One region of the Pseudonocardia sp. C8 genome, then DNA from elsewhere that is predicted to be linked to it. Evidence: predicted binding sites of a transcription regulator. Region 1 holds the regulator's gene; each other region holds the start of a gene.
What was found. The regulator LexA, encoded in region 1, represses DNA repair genes until DNA is damaged. The targets are predictions, from matches to a motif close to CGAACACGTGTTCG.
Positions count from the first base shown of each region.

Region 2: a site for LexA is predicted at 1,751-1,764, ahead of dnaB (replicative DNA helicase). Genes of this name have one in related genera too.
Region 3: a site for LexA is predicted at 2,898-2,911, ahead of H7X46_RS16155 (intein-containing Rv2578c family radical SAM protein). Genes of this name have one in related genera too.
Region 4: a site for LexA is predicted at 1,791-1,804, ahead of uvrA (excinuclease ABC subunit UvrA). Genes of this name have one in related genera too.

Region 1 covers NZ_JACMTR010000002.1:1,461,310-1,465,819, forward strand. Annotated here, with positions in the region: gene hflX (GTPase HflX) at 1-100, shown strand, start outside; gene H7X46_RS07445 (hypothetical protein) at 310-1,437, shown strand; gene lexA (transcriptional repressor LexA) at 1,449-2,177, opposite strand; gene H7X46_RS07455 (hypothetical protein) at 2,385-2,651, shown strand; gene H7X46_RS07460 (hypothetical protein) at 3,005-3,436, shown strand; gene nrdR (transcriptional regulator NrdR) at 3,793-4,281, shown strand; gene H7X46_RS07470 (vitamin B12-dependent ribonucleotide reductase) at 4,451-4,510, shown strand, end outside.
Region 2 covers NZ_JACMTR010000002.1:5,530,728-5,535,237, reverse strand. Annotated here, with positions in the region: gene H7X46_RS26300 (hypothetical protein) at 1-186, shown strand, start outside; gene dnaB (replicative DNA helicase) at 304-1,719, opposite strand; gene rplI (50S ribosomal protein L9) at 2,363-2,809, opposite strand; gene rpsR (30S ribosomal protein S18) at 2,829-3,065, opposite strand; gene H7X46_RS26280 (single-stranded DNA-binding protein) at 3,117-3,680, opposite strand; gene rpsF (30S ribosomal protein S6) at 3,692-4,006, opposite strand; gene H7X46_RS26270 (deoxyribonuclease IV) at 4,252-4,510, shown strand, end outside.
Region 3 covers NZ_JACMTR010000002.1:3,367,208-3,371,717, reverse strand. Annotated here, with positions in the region: gene hisS (histidine--tRNA ligase) at 1-279, shown strand, start outside; gene H7X46_RS16165 (bifunctional 2-polyprenyl-6-hydroxyphenol methylase/3-demethylubiquinol 3-O-methyltransferase UbiG) at 276-821, shown strand; gene H7X46_RS16160 (YibE/F family protein) at 826-1,875, opposite strand; gene H7X46_RS16155 (intein-containing Rv2578c family radical SAM protein) at 2,915-4,510, shown strand, end outside.
Region 4 covers NZ_JACMTR010000002.1:2,229,432-2,233,941, forward strand. Annotated here, with positions in the region: gene H7X46_RS11070 (hypothetical protein) at 1-71, opposite strand, end outside; gene H7X46_RS11075 (MBL fold metallo-hydrolase) at 1,037-1,711, opposite strand; gene uvrA (excinuclease ABC subunit UvrA) at 2,086-4,510, shown strand, end outside.

The sequences.
Region 1 (4,510 bases):
CCGGGCCCGGGTGGGGCCGGAGCTGGGCGTGGCGGTGCTGCCGTACGCCGTCGGACCTCGTGCCACGGCCGAGATGCCGGTGGCGGCGGCGCGGAACTGACCCGCCCGCCCCGGCGGACGACCCCGCGGCACGGCATGGCGTCAGGACGTTGCTCGATGCCCGGTGCCGCGGGCCGTCGTTCGGTACCTGGTGGCGCCTGGAGCCGGTGGGTGCCGGGTGCCGCCGGTCGGTCGATCCCGGGTGCCGTCGGACGTCGGCCGCTGCCGCGTCGCGCTGCCCGCCGGCCCGTCCGGAGTACCGCCCTGCTCGTGTCCGCGGTCGTGGGGCTCGCCCTCCCGGGGTCGCTCGCCGTCGCCGCGCCCGGCGCTCCCGCACCGGGGCCCGCGGTCCGGGATACCGCGGCGCCGGTCGCCGCCGGTTCCCAGGTGCCGCGGCCCGGTCCCGGCGCGCCGCGGCCGGTCTGCACGATCGACGACGACCGGATGTCGGAGCTGTCCGGCCTCGTTGCCGAGGGCGAGGTCGGTGGCCCGCCGCAGCGGTATCACGCCATCGCCGACGGCGGCGGATCCGGCACGGTCACCACCCTGGACCCGGCCACCTGCGCGGTCAGCGCGGTGCGGGACACCGGGGTGGCGGTCGAGGACGTGGAGGACCTCGGCGTCACCCCCGACGGTGCGCTGTGGCTGGCCGACATCGGGGACAACGGTGCCGGGCGCGACACGGTCCGCCTGGTCGTGCTGCCGACGTCCGGTCCGCCGCGGGTGCACGACCTCGTCTACCCGGACGGCCCGCGCGACGCCGAGGCGGTCCTGGTCGCCGACGACGGGGTGCCCCTGATCGTGGAGAAGGTGAGCGGCGCGGCCGGGGTGTACCGCCCGGACCGCCCGCTCGGCGACGGGGGGACGACAGGGCTGCGCCGGGTCGCCGAGATCGTCCTGCCGTACTCCGCCGGCGCAGGCGGCCCGCTCGGCGCCGGTGGCGCCCGCACGGTCACCGGCGGTGCGGTCGCACCACCCGGGACCGAGGGCGGGCGTGCCGCCGTCCTGCGGACGTACACCGACGCCTGGCTGTTCCCGCTCCGGAGCGACCCGGCCGGTGCCGTGACCGGGGACGCGCTGGTGGACGCCGTGCGTGGGGCGCCGATGCCGGTACCGCTGCCGGACGAAGCGCAGGGCGAGGCCGTCGCGGTGGACGGCCGCGGCACCCTGCATTCCGGCACCGAGGCCCGCGCGACGGCCCCGGCCGGGGTTCGCGCCGTGCCCGGTGCCGTGGCCGCGGCGACCGCAGCCACCGCACCGGTCGTCCCGCAACCCGCCGAGGCACCCCGGCAGCGGTCGACGCCGGAGTGGTTGCCCGCCGTCGCCGGGGCCGGCGCACTCGGTGCGCTGCTGCTGGCCGGGATCGGCGCGATGGCCCTGCACGGCCGCCGGCGCTGACCGCCGCGGGCTCAGAGCCGGCGCAGCACCGCGACGACCCGGCCCAGGATCGACGCGTCGTCGCCGGGGATGGGCTCGTAGGCGTCGTTGGCCGGCATCAGCCAGATGTGCCCGTCCTTGCGGCGGAACGTCTTCACGGTGGCCTCGCCGTCGATCATCGCGGCGACGACCTCGCCCTGCTCGGCCACCGGCTGCTGGCGGACGACGACCCAGTCCCCGTCGGTGATCGCGGCGTCGACCATGGAGTCGCCCTTGACATTGAGCAGGAACAGCGTGCCCTCGCCGACGATCTCGCGCGGGAGCGGGAACACGTCCTGCACCGCCTCCTCGGCCAGGATCGGGCCGCCGGCGGCGATGTCGCCGATCAGCGGCACGAACGCCGGCGCCGGCCGCTCGGTCCGCGCGGGCTCGGCGCTCCCGTCGGTGCCCTCCGCAGCCTGCTCCGGGCTGCGCACGTCCACCGCGCGGGTGCGGTTCGGGTCCCGGCGCAGCAGGCCCTTGCGCTCCAGCGTCCGCAGCTGGTGGTGCACCGACGAGGTGGAGGTCAGCCCCACCGCGTCACCGATCTCGCGGACGCTCGGCGGGTAGCCGTACTGGTCCACCCACTCCCGGATCACCCTCAGGACCTTCCGCTGACGCGGCGTCAGACCGCGCGTGGCGGCCGGGGGTTCGGGGAACTCCCGGACGCTCGCGGAACCCTGTCCGGTGGACGCCCCGTCTCCGGACTCGTCCGCTGCCATCGCATTCGCCTCCTCGAGGATGTACCGCCACGAGCGTAACCAATTCCGGGCCCGGACGCCAAACATGCGTTCGAAGCCCGGGGCGGCGTGTCGTGGATTCCGGCCGGGCTCCGGTGGTACAACATCGCACGGGCGTTCGATCGAACATCGATTCGATGCCCTCGGGTGCCCGGCGGGGTGTCCGGACGCGGCAGCGAAGGGTGCGATGTGGACGCGACGGTGGTGGAGCTGCGGGGCGTCGGCGGCGTCGGCAGGGGTGGAGCGGAACCGGTCCGCGCCGGCGGCCCGTGGGCGCGGCCCGCGGTCCGTGCGCGGGGAGTGCTGCGGCGCGTGGTCGCCGGTGCGGGTGTGGTGCTGGCGGCGGCGACGACCGTCGTCGGGCTGGGACTGCTCGCCGACCTGTCGGCCGCGGGGTCGCTTCCGGCCGGGCCGACAGCGCCGGCAGTGCCGGCAGCGGTCTCCTCCGGGCGCTGACGGCTCGCTGACCTGCGGCGACGCGATTCTTGTCGGTGTCCGGTGCTACACAGCTCGTACGCCCGTTCGATCGGCCTCGGGGAAGGGTCGCCCGGCGGGCACGGCGCACGGCAGGGCCGGCGTCGACGGTGATCGCGGACGGTCCGCGAGGACCATACGGAGGAGCCATGCGAGAGCTCGAGGTCCACGAGGTGGCGCGCCGGGTGCGATCCGGCGGGAGGCGCGGCCCGGTCCGGGCGCGCCGGAGGGTCAGCCGCCCGGCGGTCTGCCCCGACGGGCGCCATCCCGACGAGCCCGTGCTCGCGGCGGTCACGGCGCAGTCACTGCCGGTGGCGCGAGCGGTGCGGTCGTCCGTGCCGGCAGTGCGAGCGGAGCGGTCGCTGCGGGTGGCACGTGCCGAGCCCGAACCCGGTCCGCGCCGCGGCGGCGTCTGCGCTCGCGGCGCGCTGCCCGGCGGGCCGGCCCGGCCGGCCGCCGTGTGGCGCGGCGGTCCGGCTCCCACGCCGGGTGGCGGCGCGTCCGCCGTCCGGGAGGGCCGGGAGAGCCGGGTAGTCCGGGTGGTGCGTCCGGCGTCCCGCCGCTGCCTGGTGGCGGTGGCCCGGCGTCGTGGCCGGAGCGGGGTCCGCCCGCGCGGGGAGCGGCTGCTGGCCGGGGCCGCGGCCGTGCTCTGCTCGGCGACCGTGGTGCTGCTGCTGGGGCTGCTCGGCGACGCCGCCGCCGGCTGGAACGCCGGATCGGCCGTGCCGTCCGAGGGGTCGGCGCCGGTGCTCGTCGTCGACCGCTGAGGGGCCGGGTGGCGCGGTGGCGATCCGGCGTGCCGTCCGGCGCGTGGGTGCGGCGTGTCGCGGAACCGGGTGGCCGTCCGGCGCGGCCGGATCCGGCCGGTGGGCGGCGCCCGCACCGGCGTCGTGCCGTCTGATCAGTGGGTATGCCTCCCGGAGGGCGTCCACGGCCCCGGCAGCCGGTGAGGGCGGGTGTGCGAGTCTTCGGGTCCCGATCGGGGGAAGCTCGGCGCCACGCCGGCTCCGGATTGGCGGACCCCTAGATGTTGGGGTTACATTGGTGTCGTTCTCCCAGGGGTTGGGGGAGCTGATCGTCGCGAGGCGTTCCCGGTCGGTGACGGGAGAAGGGTGGATCCGTCGTGAGATGCCCGTTCTGCCGGCACCCGGACTCGCGGGTGATCGATTCCCGGACCGCCGACGACGGGACCTGCACCCGCCGTCGCCGGTCCTGCACCTCGTGCGGGCGGCGGTTCACCACGGTCGAGGAGACCGTGCTCGCCGTCGTCAAGCGCAGCGGGGTGAGCGAGCCCTTCAGCCGGCAGAAGGTGGTCGGCGGGGTTCGGCGGGCGTGCCAGGGCCGGCCGGTCGACGAGGACGACCTGCAGCAGCTCGCCCACCGGGTCGAGGAGACGGTCCGCGCCCGTGGCGCGGCCGAGATCCCCAGCCACGAGGTGGGGCTGGCGATCCTCGGTCCGCTGCGCGACCTCGACGAGGTCGCGTACCTGCGGTTCGCGAGCGTCTACCGATCCTTCTCCTCCATCGAGGACTTCGAGAAGGAGATCGCCGACCTCCGTTCGGCGGCTGCCGGGGAAGCAGCCGACGGCGAGGCCGGCACGCGGGGCGGCTGAGCGGGTTCGGTCGCGTCCGGGACCGGTGCGGGCTGATGGGGGCCGCACACCGGTCCCGGACGGGACTCCCGCCGGCCGGGCCGGAACGGGGCGGAACCCAGCGCCGCCCCCGGCCGTCCGCGCACCCCAGCGCGCGGGCGGACACGAGATGTCGAAGCGGAGGCAGTTCATGACCGAGACCGTCGGGGGCCCGACGACAGGCACCGGGAACGGTACGACCGGAGCCGGG
Region 2 (4,510 bases), 4.1 Mb from region 1:
GGCAAGGAGGCCGGGCGTCTGCCCCTCCCGTTCGGACCCGACCCCGCGGCGGCCCGTGCCGCCGTCCGCGGCAGCTACGACCTGTTCGAGCAGCTCCTGGCCGGGCAGCGCCAGTTCGTCGACCGGCTCATCGCCGAGCAGCGCCGCTTCCTCGAAGCGCTGCTCACCCCGCCCGGCGACCGCTGACGGGTGGGGTGCGGGGTACCGGTGGCCGACCGGTGCCCCGCACACCCGTCCGGGCCGCGGGCGGCTCCCGGGGGCGGCTCCGCGCGATCGCGCCCCGCCCCGGCGAGCGGTGGTGGCCTACCCGTGGGCGAGGTCGGAGAACCGGCTGTAGTGCAGCTGGTGCGCGACCGTGATCGTCGTGGTGGGCCCGTTCCGGTGCTTGGCCAGGATCAGGTCCGCCTCGCCCGCCCGCGGGTCGTCGTTCTCGAACGCGTCCGGGCGGTGCAGCAGGATCACCATGTCGGCGTCCTGCTCGATCGATCCGGACTCGCGCAGGTCCGACAGCATCGGCCGCTTGTCGGTGCGCTGCTCCGGGCCACGGTTCAGCTGGCTCATCGCGACCACCGGCACCTCGAGCTCCTTCGCGAGGAGCTTGATCTGCCGGGAGAACTCCGACACTTCCTGCTGCCGGGACTCGACCTTGCGGCCCGAGGTCATCAGCTGCAGGTAGTCCAGGATGATCAGCTTGAGGTCGTTGCGCTGCTTCATCCGGCGCGCCTTGGCCCGGATCTCCATCAGCGTGAGGTTCGGCGAGTCGTCGATGTAGAGCGGAGCCTCGGAGATCTCCGACATCCGGCGGGCCATCCGGGTCCAGTCCTCGTCGGACATCCGGCCCGCGCGCATGTCGGCCAGCCGGATCCGCGCCTCCGCCGACAGCAGGCGCATCACGATCTCGGACTTGCTCATCTCGAGCGAGAAGAACGCGCTGGTCATGCCGTTCTTGATCGAGCACGAGCGCGCGAAGTCCAGACCGAGGGTCGATTTGCCCAGACCCGGGCGCGCCGCCACGACGACCATCTGCCCGGGGTGCAGTCCGTTGGTGCAGGCGTCGAGGTCGGCGAACCCGGTCGGGACGCCCGCCGCGAGGCCGCCCCGGGAGGCGATCGCGTCGATCTCGTCCATCGTCGGCTGGAGGAGCTCCTCCAGCACGGTGTAGTCCTCGGTGGTGGTGCGCTCGGTGACCTCGTAGACGGCCGCCTGGGCCCGGTCGACGACCTCGTCGACCTCGCCGCCCTCGTTGCCGTGGTAGCCGAGCTGCACGATCCGGGTACCGGCCTCGACCAGCCGGCGCAGGATCGCCTTCTCACCGACGATCTCGGCGTAGTACGCCGCGTTCGCCGCAGTCGGCACCGTCGCGATCAGCGTGTGCAGGTAGGGGGCGCCGCCGAGCCGGACCAGCTCGCCGCGCCGCTGCAGCTCCGCCGACACGGTCACCGCGTCGGCCGGCTCACCGCGGCCGTAGAGGTCCAGGATCGTCTCGTAGACGGTCTGGTGCGCGGGCCGGTAGAAGTCCTCCGGCCGCAGCACCTCGACGACGTCGGCGATCGCGTCCTTGCTCAGCAGCATCCCGCCGAGCACCGACTGTTCCGCGGTCAGGTCCTGCGGAGGCTGCCGGTCGAAGGCTCCGCTCGCGCCGTCGGAGGATCCACCGGCCTGGTCGCCGTCGCGAACGGCCCGAGGCCGTCCGGCTGGACGGTCGTCTGTCAGAGCCATACGCAGCGTCACCCCCGATGGACAGCATACCCGAACACACGTTCGATGCGCGAGTGGCGGTTCGCCGACCCGCGCGGATCTCCCGTGATCTCCGGCCGTGGCGGCACCCCGCCGGACCGCGCCTCGCGCGGGTGCGTACGGGAGCCCCTCGCCGGGCCGGTGCGGCCGAGGCTAGGCCGGGCGAGCCCCGCACGCGAACGGGCATGGTGATCAACCTGGGGATGAACTGTGCACGAACGCCGTCCGTCCCGGGACCGTGCTGTGGAAACCCTGGGGACAACCGCCCAATTCCCCCTGAAATCGCTGGTCAGGGCCATGGGGACGGGTGTGGACAACTTTGCTCGGGCGTGTCGGCGCAGGCCCGCGATCGGCGTGTCGGACCGCCCGGGGGACCGTTCGCCGCTCGGCGCATCCACAGGTCCGCCCGACGAGCGGGCCGTCACCGGTGGCGTGTCGGCTGCGTGACAACACATCCCGCGACCGGGTCCCACGAACGGGTCGCACTGTCCACTCCCGACTCCGGAGCGCGCTCGTCCCGCTCCCCGGACCGGCTCCGGACATGCGAAAGGGCGGTGACCGGAGCACGGGGCTCCGGTCACCGCCCTGACTACGCTCGGTGGTCGCGCGACCACCTGTCACGTATTCAGCTCGCGACGACCGCGATCGGCAGCTCGGTGGTGACCTCCGGGTGCAGGCGGACCTGCACCTGGTGCTTGCCGAGGGTCTTGATGTGCCCCGGGACGTCGACGGAGCGCTTGTCCAGCGCCGGCCCGCCGGCGGCCTTCACGGCGTCGACGACCGCGGCCGGGGTGACGGACCCGAACAGGCGGCCGTTGGCGCCGGCCTTCGCCGGGACCGTCACGTTCAGGTTCCGCAGCTGCGAGTCGACCTGCTGCGCGTGGCTCAGGTCGCGGATCGCGCGGGACTTCTGCGCCCGGCGGATCTGCTCGACCTGCTTCTCGGCACCGCGGGTGGCGACGACCGCGAGCTTGCGCGGCAGCAGGTAGTTGCGGCCGTAGCCGTCCTTGACCTCGACGATGTCGCCCGGCGCGCCCAGGTTCGGGACGTCGGCGTTGAGGATGAGCTTCATCTGCGTTCTCCTCCTCGTGTCAGCGCGCGGTCGAGGTGTAGGGCAGCAGTGCGACCTCGCGGGAGTTCTTCACCGCGACGGCGATGTCCCGCTGGTGCTGCCGGCAGTTGCCGGTCACCCGGCGGGCACGGATCTTGCCCCGGTCGGAGATGAACTTCCGCAGCAGACCGGTGTCCTTGTAGTCGATCAGCTGGGCCTTGTCCTTGCAGAACGCGCAGACCTTCTTCTTCGGCTTGCGCACGATGGCCTTGGCCATGGTGGTGCTCCTGGAGTGTCTACCGCCCGTCGTGGGCGGAGGGGACGTGGATCAGAAGGGGGGCTCGTCGTCGGACGCCGCGCCGCTGCCCGCGGGCGGGGCCGAACCCCAGGGGTCGTCATAGCCGCCGCCGGAGTTGCCCCCGCCGGAGCCGCCGCCGGGACCACCGCTCTGGGGGCCGCCGCCGAAGCCGCCGCCACCGCCCTCGTAGCCGCCGCCACCGCCACCGAAGCCGCCGGAACCACCGCCCCGGCTGACCTTGTTGACCTTGGCGGTCGCGTACCGGAGCGAGGGGCCGACCTCGTCGACCTCCAGCTCCACGACGGTGCGCTTCTCACCCTCGCGGGTCTCGAAGGACCGCTGCCGGAGGCGCCCCTGCACCACCACCCGCGCACCGCGGGTCAGCGACTCGGCGACGTTCTCCGCCGCCTGGCGCCAGATGTTGCAGCGCAGGAACAGCGCCTCGCCGTCCTTCCACTCGCCGGTCTGGCGGTCGAAGGTGCGCGGCGTCGACGCGACGGTGAAGTTGGCGACCGCGGCGCCGGAGGGGGTGAACCGCAGCTCGGGATCCGCCGTCAGGTTGCCCACGACGGTGATCACGGTCTCGCCGGCCATGAGTGCCCCTCTCAGCCGGCGGCGGGCGCCGGCGTGCGGGTGATGTCCTTGCGCAGCACCTTGGTGCGCAGCACGGACTCGTTCAGGCCCAGCTGGCGGTCCAGCTCGGCGACGGTGGCCGGCTCCGCGGTGATCTCGACGACCGCGTAGATGGCCTCGCCCTGCTTCTTGATCTCGTAGGCCAGCCGGCGCTTGCCCCAGACCTCGATCTTCTCGATCGATCCGCCGTCGCTCTTCACGACGGAGAGGAACTGCTCCAGGGACGGCTGCACGGTGCGCTCGTCCAGGCTGCCGTCGAGGATGACCATGACCTCGTAGTGACGCATGAGAACCACTCACCTCCTATGGACTCGAAACGGTCACGGCCCGGACGGCCGTGACAGGAGGTTCTCAGCGCACCCCGACAGTTTCGCGTTCACCGGCCGGCGGCCGGGCGGGAGAACTGCGGGATGACCGACCCAGGCTAGCAACGACGATCCGGGGTCCGACCTGCGGGTACGCGCCGGCCGGATCGCCGGGTGGCCGACCGGCCCCGGGGCGCGCTGTCGGGGGTGCTCGCTACCGTTCCCGCATGCAGATCGGAGCGCACGTCCGCGACGCCGAGGACCCGCTGGCCGCGGCCGGCGAGGTGGGCGCCGAGGTGGTCCAGATCTTCCTGTCCGACCCGCAGGGCTGGAAGAAGCCGCCGCCGCACCCGCGGGCGGCGGAGCTGTCGGCGTCCGACGTCGCGGTCGTGGTGCACGCCCCGTACACCGCGAACGTCGCGTCGACGAACAACCGGATCCGCATCCCGTCCCGCAAGATCGTGCAGCAGCACATGGCGGGCGCGG
Region 3 (4,510 bases), 1.9 Mb from region 1:
GCCGCGAAACGCCGCCTGGTCACGATCGCGGCCGGGCTGCGGGCGCGGGGGGTCCGGGTGGACCTGTCCTACGGCGGCCGCGGGCTCAAGGGCGCGATGAAGTCCGCCGACCGGTCCGGAGCCCGGTTCGCGCTGGTGCTCGGCGAGCGGGACCTGGCGGGTGGGACGATCGGGCTCAAGGACCTGGTCTCCGGCGAGCAGCAGGACGTGCCGCTGGACGCGGTCGTGGAGGCCGTGGTGACCGCGGTCGCCGCCGAGGTCGATCCCGGCGGCCGATGAGCGGGGAGGACCGCGAGCGCTGGGACGCCCGGCACCTCGGGCTCGGCCCGGGCACGCCGCAGCCGCCGGACGCGTTGCGCGGGCACCTCGACCTGGTGCCGGCCCAGGGCCGTGCCCTGGACGTGGCGTGCGGGCGGGGCGCCGTCGCCGTGTGGCTGGCCGGCCGGGGCCTGGACGTCGTCGCCGTCGACGTCTCGCCGGCCGGTCTGGCCGCCGCGGCGGAGCTGGCGACCGCGGAACGGCCGCCCGGCCGGATCCGCTGGGTCGAGGCCGATCTCGACGACGGGTTCCCGATCGAGGACGGGACCTACGACGTCGTCGTCTGCCAGCGGTTCCGGGCTCCCGCGCTGTACCCGGTGCTGGCGTCGGCGGTCGCGCCCGGCGGACTGCTGGCGATCACCGTGCTGTCCGAGGTCGGCGACGCCGGCGGGCGGTTCCGCGCCGCGCCCGGCGAGCTGGTCCGGGCGTTCGCAGACCTGGAGATCGTGGCGCACCACGAGGACGCCGGGGAGGCGCACCTGCTGGCGAGGCGCCCCGCCTGACGGGTCAGCGCCGCGCGACGACCAGTGCCGCGAGGCCCGTGGTGACCGGCACCGCGGCCACCAGCCCGATGCTGCCCACCAGCGTCCTGACGATCTCGGTCGCGACGTCCTGGCTGGTCAGCACCTCGGTCACCCCGCCGGCGGCGACGCTGAACAGCAGCAGCAACGGCAGCGCGGCGCCGGCGTAGGCCAGCACGAGGGTGTTCACCGCGGACGCGACGTGGTCCCGCCCGATCCGCATCCCGGCGGCGAACAGCTTCCCGGCACCGAGCTCCGGGTCGGCGGCACCGAGCTCCCAGACGGCCGACGCCTGGGTGACCGTGACGTCGTCCAGCGCGCCCAGGGCGCCGATCACCAGCCCGGCCAGCACCAGCCCGCGCGGGTCGATCGGGACGCCGGGCCCGAGGGTGCCGATGAGGTTCGTGGTCGTGTCGTCCAGGCCGGTCAGCCGGGCCGCGGCGGTGAACGCGGAGCCGAGCACGCCGATCAGGGCGAGCGAGGCCAGCGTCCCCAGCACGGCGCAGGAGGTCCGGGCGCTGAACCCGTGCGTCAGGTACAGCACCACGAACATGATCAGGCACGCGCCGGTCACCGCGACCGCCAGCGGCGAGCGCCCGGACAGGATCGAGGGCAGCACGAACCACAGCAGCACCGCGAAGCTGAGGAGCAGCCCGGCCAGCGCGGCGAGCCCGCGCAGCCGGCCGAGCAGCACGACGGCCAGCGCGAACGCCGCCGCCAGCCAGATCAGCGGGGGTCCGCGCTGGAAGTCGTTGAGCTGGTAGGACCCGGCCTCGTCGGGGTTGCCCCCGGACCAGGCGAGCGTCACCGGGTCGCCGGCGGCGAAGCGCGGGCTGGACGGTTCGTCCGGGACGAGCTGCACGAGGGTCCGGCCGGCCCGTGGACCGTCGGTCATGGTGACGGTGACGCCGGTGCAGGCGCCGTCCCCGGAGCCGGGGGTGCAGTCGGCGACCTGCACGGCCGTCACCTCGGCGCGGACCTGCTGGGTCGGCGGCAGCTCGGGCACCGGGGCCTGCCCGGGCCACAGCAGCGCCACCCCGGCGAGGGTGGCGAGCGCGCACGGCACGAGCAGGGCGACCAGCAGGTTCCGGACGCGGCGGCCGGCCGGGGTGGCGGCGCCGTGCCCGTGGCCGTGCCCGTGGCCGGTCGCGGGGGGCGCATCGCCGGGCTGTGTGTGCCCGGTTGCGGGGGGCGTACCACCGGGCTGTGCGTGCCCGGTCGCGGGGGGCGCATCGCCGGGCTGTGTGTGCCGGGTTCCGGGGGGCGTACCGCCGGACCGTGCCGGTCCGCGAGCCGGCCGGCGGCGCCGGCGGGCCGGTTCCGGGGCCGCCGACCGGGCCCGCGACGAGCCGGTGCCCTCCGGACCGTCCTCCGCTGGGTGGTCGGATTCCGGTCCGGGTGACCTCGTGGTGCCGGACGTCGGGGACCGGTCGACGGCCGCGCTCCCGGCCTCACCTGCCGGCGGCGCGCCGGGCCGGTCCGGCGGTGACGCGGGAGAGGCCGGATGCCCGCCCGTCCGGTCGCCGGGTGCCATCGGGTACCGGCCCCACCACTCCGCGGGTGGGCCGTTCTCGGCCGGGCGGTGTTCGGCCGGGCGGTTCTCGGCCGGTCCGCTCGTGACCGGACGGTTCTCGGCCGGGCCGGATGCGTGTCTCGGTGCCCGGGGGGTGTCGTCGCCGCCGGTGGGGTGCGCGGCGCGGCGGGCGCGGGTGACCTGCTCGGTGTCCGGTTCCGCCGCCCGGTGCCGGCTGCCCCCGGCCCGGCGACGCCCGGGCTCGTGCTGCCCGGGTCCGTCCTGCCTGCGCGGGTCCTGCCCGGGGTCGTCCTGCCGGGGGTCGTTCGGTCCGGCGTCGTTCGGTCGGGGGGCGTCCGGTCCGCGTCCGTCCGGCCGTCGCCCGTCCGGCCGGCGCGGGTTCCGGCGCGGCGGCTCGGCGTCCGGCGGGCCCGGACGGCGCGGATCGGGCGGGTGCACCCCCGCATCCTCGCAGTCGATCTCCGGATCGCCGACCGGCGCTCGCCCGGACGACACCGTCCGGCGACGACCGGTTGCCGGCTGCTCGAACTTGTGTTCGAATATGGGTGTGCGGTGGAGCGGACAGCAGGTGGGACTCGACGGGATCGGCACCGATGCGGCGCTGCCCGGGATGCGCGGGTTGCTGCGCAGCGTGCGGACCCCGGAGTTCGCGGGCACGGTCTTCCACGAGGTGGAGGCGCGGTCGGTGCTGAACCGGGTGCCGTCGTCGTCGCCGATGCCGTTCGGCTGGACGGTCAACCCGTACCGCGGCTGCTCCCATGCCTGCACCTACTGCCTGGACGGGGCGACCCCGGTGCTGACCGCCGACGGCCGCTCCCGGCCCATCGGCGAGCTCCGGGCCGGCGACGAGGTCGTCGGCACGGTGCCCGACGCGCGCGGCCGGCGGCGGTTCGTCCGCACCCCGGTGCTGGCGCGCTGGTCCACCCATCGCCGGGCGCAGCGGGTGGTCCTCGACGACGGCACGCTGCTGGTGACCTCGGCCGAACACCGTTTCCTCACCCGGGGCGGGTGGGCGCACGTCCGGCCCGGGCGGTGCCGGGCGTCGGCGGACCGGCCGCACCTGCGCCCCGGCTCGGAGCTGGCCGGTCCCGGTGCCGCGGCGATGCCGGGCCGGCCCCGGCCGGACGGCTACGCGCAGGGCTACCTCTGCGGGCTGGCCCGGGCCGATGCGGTCCGCGGCCGGGTGACCGCCGCTCCGTTCCCGTCGGCATGGGTGGAGCTGGAGGCGCTGGCCCGGGCCCACCACCTGCTCACGTCGCGGCCGGTGGTGGCGCACGGTCCGGACCGCGCGCCGCGTCCCGCGGCCGGCGGGGTCGCGGCGGTCGCGGGGGAGCGGCCTTCACCGGCGGCCTGGCCGGACCGACCCGGCCCCGGCTGGTCCGCCGGCTTCCTCGGTGGCGTGCTGGACGTGTGCGGCGAGGTGAGCGCCGGAGTGCTGCGGGTCGTCCCCGCCGACGAGGTGCTCACCCGGGCGACCGTCGAGGCGCTGCGCCGGCTCGGGTTCCGGGTCGCGTCCGAACCGTCGGGCCGGCCGGGCGGCCGCGCCCTGCGGGTGCTGGGCGGGGCTGCCGAGCAGCTGCGGCTGGTCGCCGCCGCCGACCCGGCCGTGGCCCGGGTGCGCGACGTCGGCGGCGCGCTCGTGGAGGAACCACCGGACGGTGCCCCGCGGGTCGTCGACGTGGAGGACACCGGGGAGATCGTCCCGATGGTCGACATCACGACCGGCACCGGCGACTTCGTCGCGGCCGGTGTCGTGAGCCACAACTGCTTCGCCCGGAACACGCACACCTACCTGGACCTGGACGCGGGCGCCGACTTCGACTCGCAGATCGTGGTGAAGGTGAACGTGGCCCGCGTCCTGGAACGGGAGCTGGCCCGGCCGGGCTGGCGCCGCGAGCACGTCGCGATGGGCACCAACACCGATCCCTACCAGCGCGCCGAGGGTCGCTACCGGCTGATGCCGGGCGTGATCTCCGCGCTCGCCCGGTCGGGCACGCCGTTCTCGATCCTCACCAAGGGCACCGTCCTCACCCGGGACCTCCCGGAACTGGCCGCCGCGAACGCCGACGTCCGGGTCGGGACCGGGGTGTCGATCGCGCTGCTGGACCGCGGCCTGCAGGCGCGGCTCGAACCCGGG
Region 4 (4,510 bases), 770 kb from region 1:
GTCGCCGGTACGAGCGCACCGAGCGTGCGGCGGCCGAGACGGCGTGCTCGGGGCTGATCGGTGCGCACCACGGCTGGTCTCCCGGTGACCAGAGCCGCCTGGTGCGGCCCGTCCACCGGTGACATCGCGACGCGCGGCCCAGCGTTAGCCGCCGAACGGAGTAACCCAGTAGTCCGATTCGGCAGGCCCGCAGCGGTCGCGTTCGTGCTCGCCAGGACGGTCTGCTCGACACGGGCCGATCGACACGCGCGCGGCGCTCGAGAGGCACGGTGTCGGCGCCAACACCGAGTTGATCGGCCCGTGAGCGAGGCTCGGGTTGCACGTTGTCGCCCCGCCCGAGGCGACAACGTGCTGATCGATCGGGGCGCCGTGCCCGAGGTGCACGTTGGTGCCCTCCGCGGGGCGACGTCGTGTTGATCGATCCGGGCTCGGGGCGCGAGTTGCACGTTGTCGCCCCGCCCGTGGCCACATCGTGTTGATCGACCCGGGTTCGGGGGTCGAGGTGCACGTTGTCGTCCCGGCCGGGGCGGGATCGTGCTGATCGATCTGGGCGTGGTGCTCGAGGTGCACGGTGCTGCCCTGTCGAGGGCGGGATCGTGCTGATCGAGACCGGTGCGGTTGTCGAGGTGCACGTTGTCGCCCCGCCCGGGGTCACATCGTGTTGATCGATCGGGGCGCCGTGCTCGAGGTGCACGGTATCGCCCCGCTCGAGGCGACAACGTGTTGATCGATCGGGGCGCCGTGCCCGAGGTGCACGTTGGTGCCCTCCGCGGGGCGACGTCGTGTTGATCGACCCGGGTTCGGGGGTCGAGGTGCACGGTGTCGCCCCGCCCGAGGCGACACCGTGTTGATCGATCTGGGGCGCCGTGCCCGAGGTGCACGGGGTCGCCCCCTCGGGGGCGGGAGCGTGCTGATCGATCCGGGCGTGGCGCGGGTCAGCCGCCTCACCCGCTCACGGTCGGCGCATCCCACGGGCACCGCGCCGTCGGGGAGACCCGCCGATGGCAGGCAGTCCCGACGGGTGGCCCGGCAGCGGCTACCAGCCGCGCGACTTCCACTCCGGAAGGTGCGGCCGCTCCGCGCCGAGCGTGGAGTCGTCGCCGTGCCCCGGGTAGAACCAGGTCTCGTCGGGGAGCCGGTCGAACACCCGCTCCTCGAGGTCGGCCAGCAGCTGCGCGTTGTCCTCCCGCGACCACGTCTTGCCCGGCCCGCCCGGGAAGAGGCTGTCGCCGGTGAACAGGTGCGGCCGGTCCTCGCCCCGGTAGAGCAGCGCGATCGAGCCCGGCGTGTGCCCGCGCAGGTGGGTGACCTCCAGCTCGATCTCGCCGAAGGAGATCGTGTCACCGTCCTCGACGAACTCGTCCATCGGCGCCGGGAGCTCGGGCGCGTCCTGCGGGTGCGCGATCAGCCGCGGCTCGAACATTCCGGCGATCGCGCCCAGCGCCTGCCAGTGGTCGGCGTGCCGGTGGGTGGTGACGAGATGGCGCAGGTCCGGGCGCTCGTCGGTGGCGCCGATGAGATCGGCGAGCCGGGCCGGCTCCGCGGCCGCGTCGATCAGCAGCGCCTCGTTGCTCTGCTTGCACACGAGCAGGTAGGCGTTGTTGTCCATCTCGCCGACCGAGATCTTGCTGATGCTCAGCCGGTCGAGGTCGCGCCGGATGGCCGCGCCACCCGGGTCGGTGTGACCGGTGTAGTAGTCCAGGACGTCCACGGGCGCGAGGGTAACGGCCCGGCCCGGCATCGGCCGCAGGGAGAACCCGCCGGTCGCACGGGCGGGCCCGCTCACGGCTCGAACATGCGTACGAGTATGGTTGCGGTGTACCGACCGGCGCGTGCCGGGGCGCATCCACCGAGGGGGACCTGCGGGAACACACGCTCGCGGGATTCTTGTCGGAGGGTCGACCTAGCATCGGTGCCGGACGTGGAGACACCCCCGCGGCCGGCAGCCGCCGGACGTCACAGCCCGGTCGCGGAATGTCCCGACCGCCGTGGGTGTCCCACCAGGGTCCCCCGACGACCTCGCCGTTCCAGGAGGCGCGCATCGTGAGCGACCAGAGGCCCGACCGCCGTGACGCCGGCACCGCCCTGTCCCCGGGGGCGTCGCCGGTCCCGAGCGGTCCCAAGCTGGTCGTGCGCGGCGCGCGGGAGCACAACCTGCAGGGCGTCGACATCGACCTGCCCCGCGACAGCATGATCGTGTTCACCGGGCTGTCCGGCTCCGGGAAGTCGAGCCTGGCGTTCGACACGATCTTCGCGGAGGGGCAGCGGCGCTACGTCGAGTCGCTGTCGGCCTACGCCCGCCAGTTCCTCGGGCAGATGGACAAGCCCGACGTCGACTTCATCGAGGGTCTGTCCCCGGCGGTCTCGATCGACCAGAAGTCGACCAACCGCAACCCGCGCTCCACGGTCGGCACGATCACCGAGATCCACGACTACCTGCGGCTGCTCTACGCCCGCGCCGGGATCCCGCACTGCCCGCAGTGCGACGAGCGGATCGCGAAGCAGACCCCGCAGCAGATCGTCGACCAGGTCCTGGAGATGGAGCAGGGCAGCCGCTTCCAGGTGCTCGCCCCGGTCGTCCGGACCCGCAAGGGCGAGTTCGTCGACCTGTTCTCCACCCTGCAGTCGCAGGGCTACTCGCGGGTGCTCGTCGACGGCACCGTGTACCAGCTCTCCGACCCGCCCACGCTGAAGAAGCAGGAGAAGCACGACATCGCGGTGGTCGTCGACCGGCTGTCGGTCAAGGCGACCGCCAAGCAGCGGCTCACCGACTCGGTGGAGACCGCGCTGCGGCTCGCCGACGGGCTGGTCGTCCTCGACTTCGTCGACCTCCCCGCAGACGACCCCGGCCGGGAGCGCCGGTTCTCCGAGCGGATGGCCTGCCCGAACGGCCACACCCTGGCCGTCGACGACCTCGAGCCGCGCACCTTCTCCTTCAACTCGCCCTACGGCGCCTGCCCGGCCTGCACCGGCATCGGCATCAAGAAGGAGGTCGACCCGGAGCTCGTCGTCCCCGACCCGGACCTGTCGCTGGCCGACGGCGCCATCGCGCCCTGGTCGTCGGGGCACAACGCCGAGTACTTCGGGCGGCTGCTGACCGGGCTGTCGAACGCGATCGGCTTCCGGATGGACACGCCCTGGCGGAAGCTGCCCGCGGCCGCCCAGAAGGCGGTGCTCCAGGGCAGCACCGACCAGGTGCACGTCCGCTACCGCAACCGGTACGGCCGCGAGCGCTCGTACTACGCCAACTTCGAGGGCGTCATGCCCTTCCTGGAGCGGCGCCTGGAGCAGACCGAGTCGGAGTCGCAGCGCGAGCGCTACGAGGGCTACATGCGCGACATCCCGTGCCCGGCCTGCGGCGGTGCCCGGCTGCGGCCCGAGGTGCTGTCCGTGACCCTGCCGCACCAGGACCTGGGGGAGCGGTCGATCGCGCAGGTCTCGAGCATGTCGGTCGCCGAGTGCTCGGCGTTCCTCAACGGCATGGTGCTCGACGACCGCCAGGCCATGATCGCCGGCGCGGTGCTCAAGGAGGTCCAGGCCCGGCTCGGCTTCCTGCTCGACGTCGGGCTGGACTACCTGTCGCTGGACCGGGCCGCGGGCACGCTGTCCGGCGGCGAGGCGCAGCGGATCCGGCTGGCCACCCAGATCGGGTCCGGGCTGGTCGGGGTGCTGTACGTGCTCGACGAGCCGTCGATCGGCCTGCACCAGCGGGACAACCGGCGGCTCATCGACACCCTGAGCCGGCTGCGCGACCTGGGCAACACGCTCATCGTCGTCGAGCACGACGAGGACACCATCCGCGCCTCCGACTGGGCGGTCGACATCGGCCCCGGCGCGGGGGAGCACGGCGGGCACATCGTGCACTCGGGCACGGTCGCCGACCTGGAGTCGCACGACACCTCGCTGACCGGTGCCTACCTGTCCGGGCGGAAGTCGATCCCGCTGCCGCAGCGCCGCACGCTCGACCCGGACCGGAAGCTGACGATCGTCGGCGCCCGCGAGCACAACCTGCGCGGGATCGACGTCGACGTGCCGCTCGGCGGCCTCGTCTCGGTCACCGGGGTGTCCGGCTCGGGGAAGTCCACGTTGATCAACGACATCCTCGCCACGGTCCTGGCGAACCGGCTCAACGGCGCTCGCCAGGTGCCCGGCCGGCACACCCGGATCACCGGCGTCGACCAGGTCGACAAGCTCGTGCGCGTCGACCAGTCGCCGATCGGGCGTACCCCCCGCTCGAACCCGGCCACCTACACCGGGGTGTGGGACAAGGTCCGCAAGCTGTTCGCGGCCACCACCGAGGCCAAGGTCCGCGGCTACACCGAGGGCCGGTTCTCGTTCAACGTCAAGGGTGGCCGCTGCGAGGCGTGCACCGGCGACGGGACGATCAAGATCGAGATGAACTTCCTGCCGGACGTCTACGTCCCGTGCGAGGTCTGCAAGGGGGCCCGCTACAACCGGGAGACCCTGGAGGTCCACTACAAGGGCAAGACCGTCGCCGACGTCCTCGACA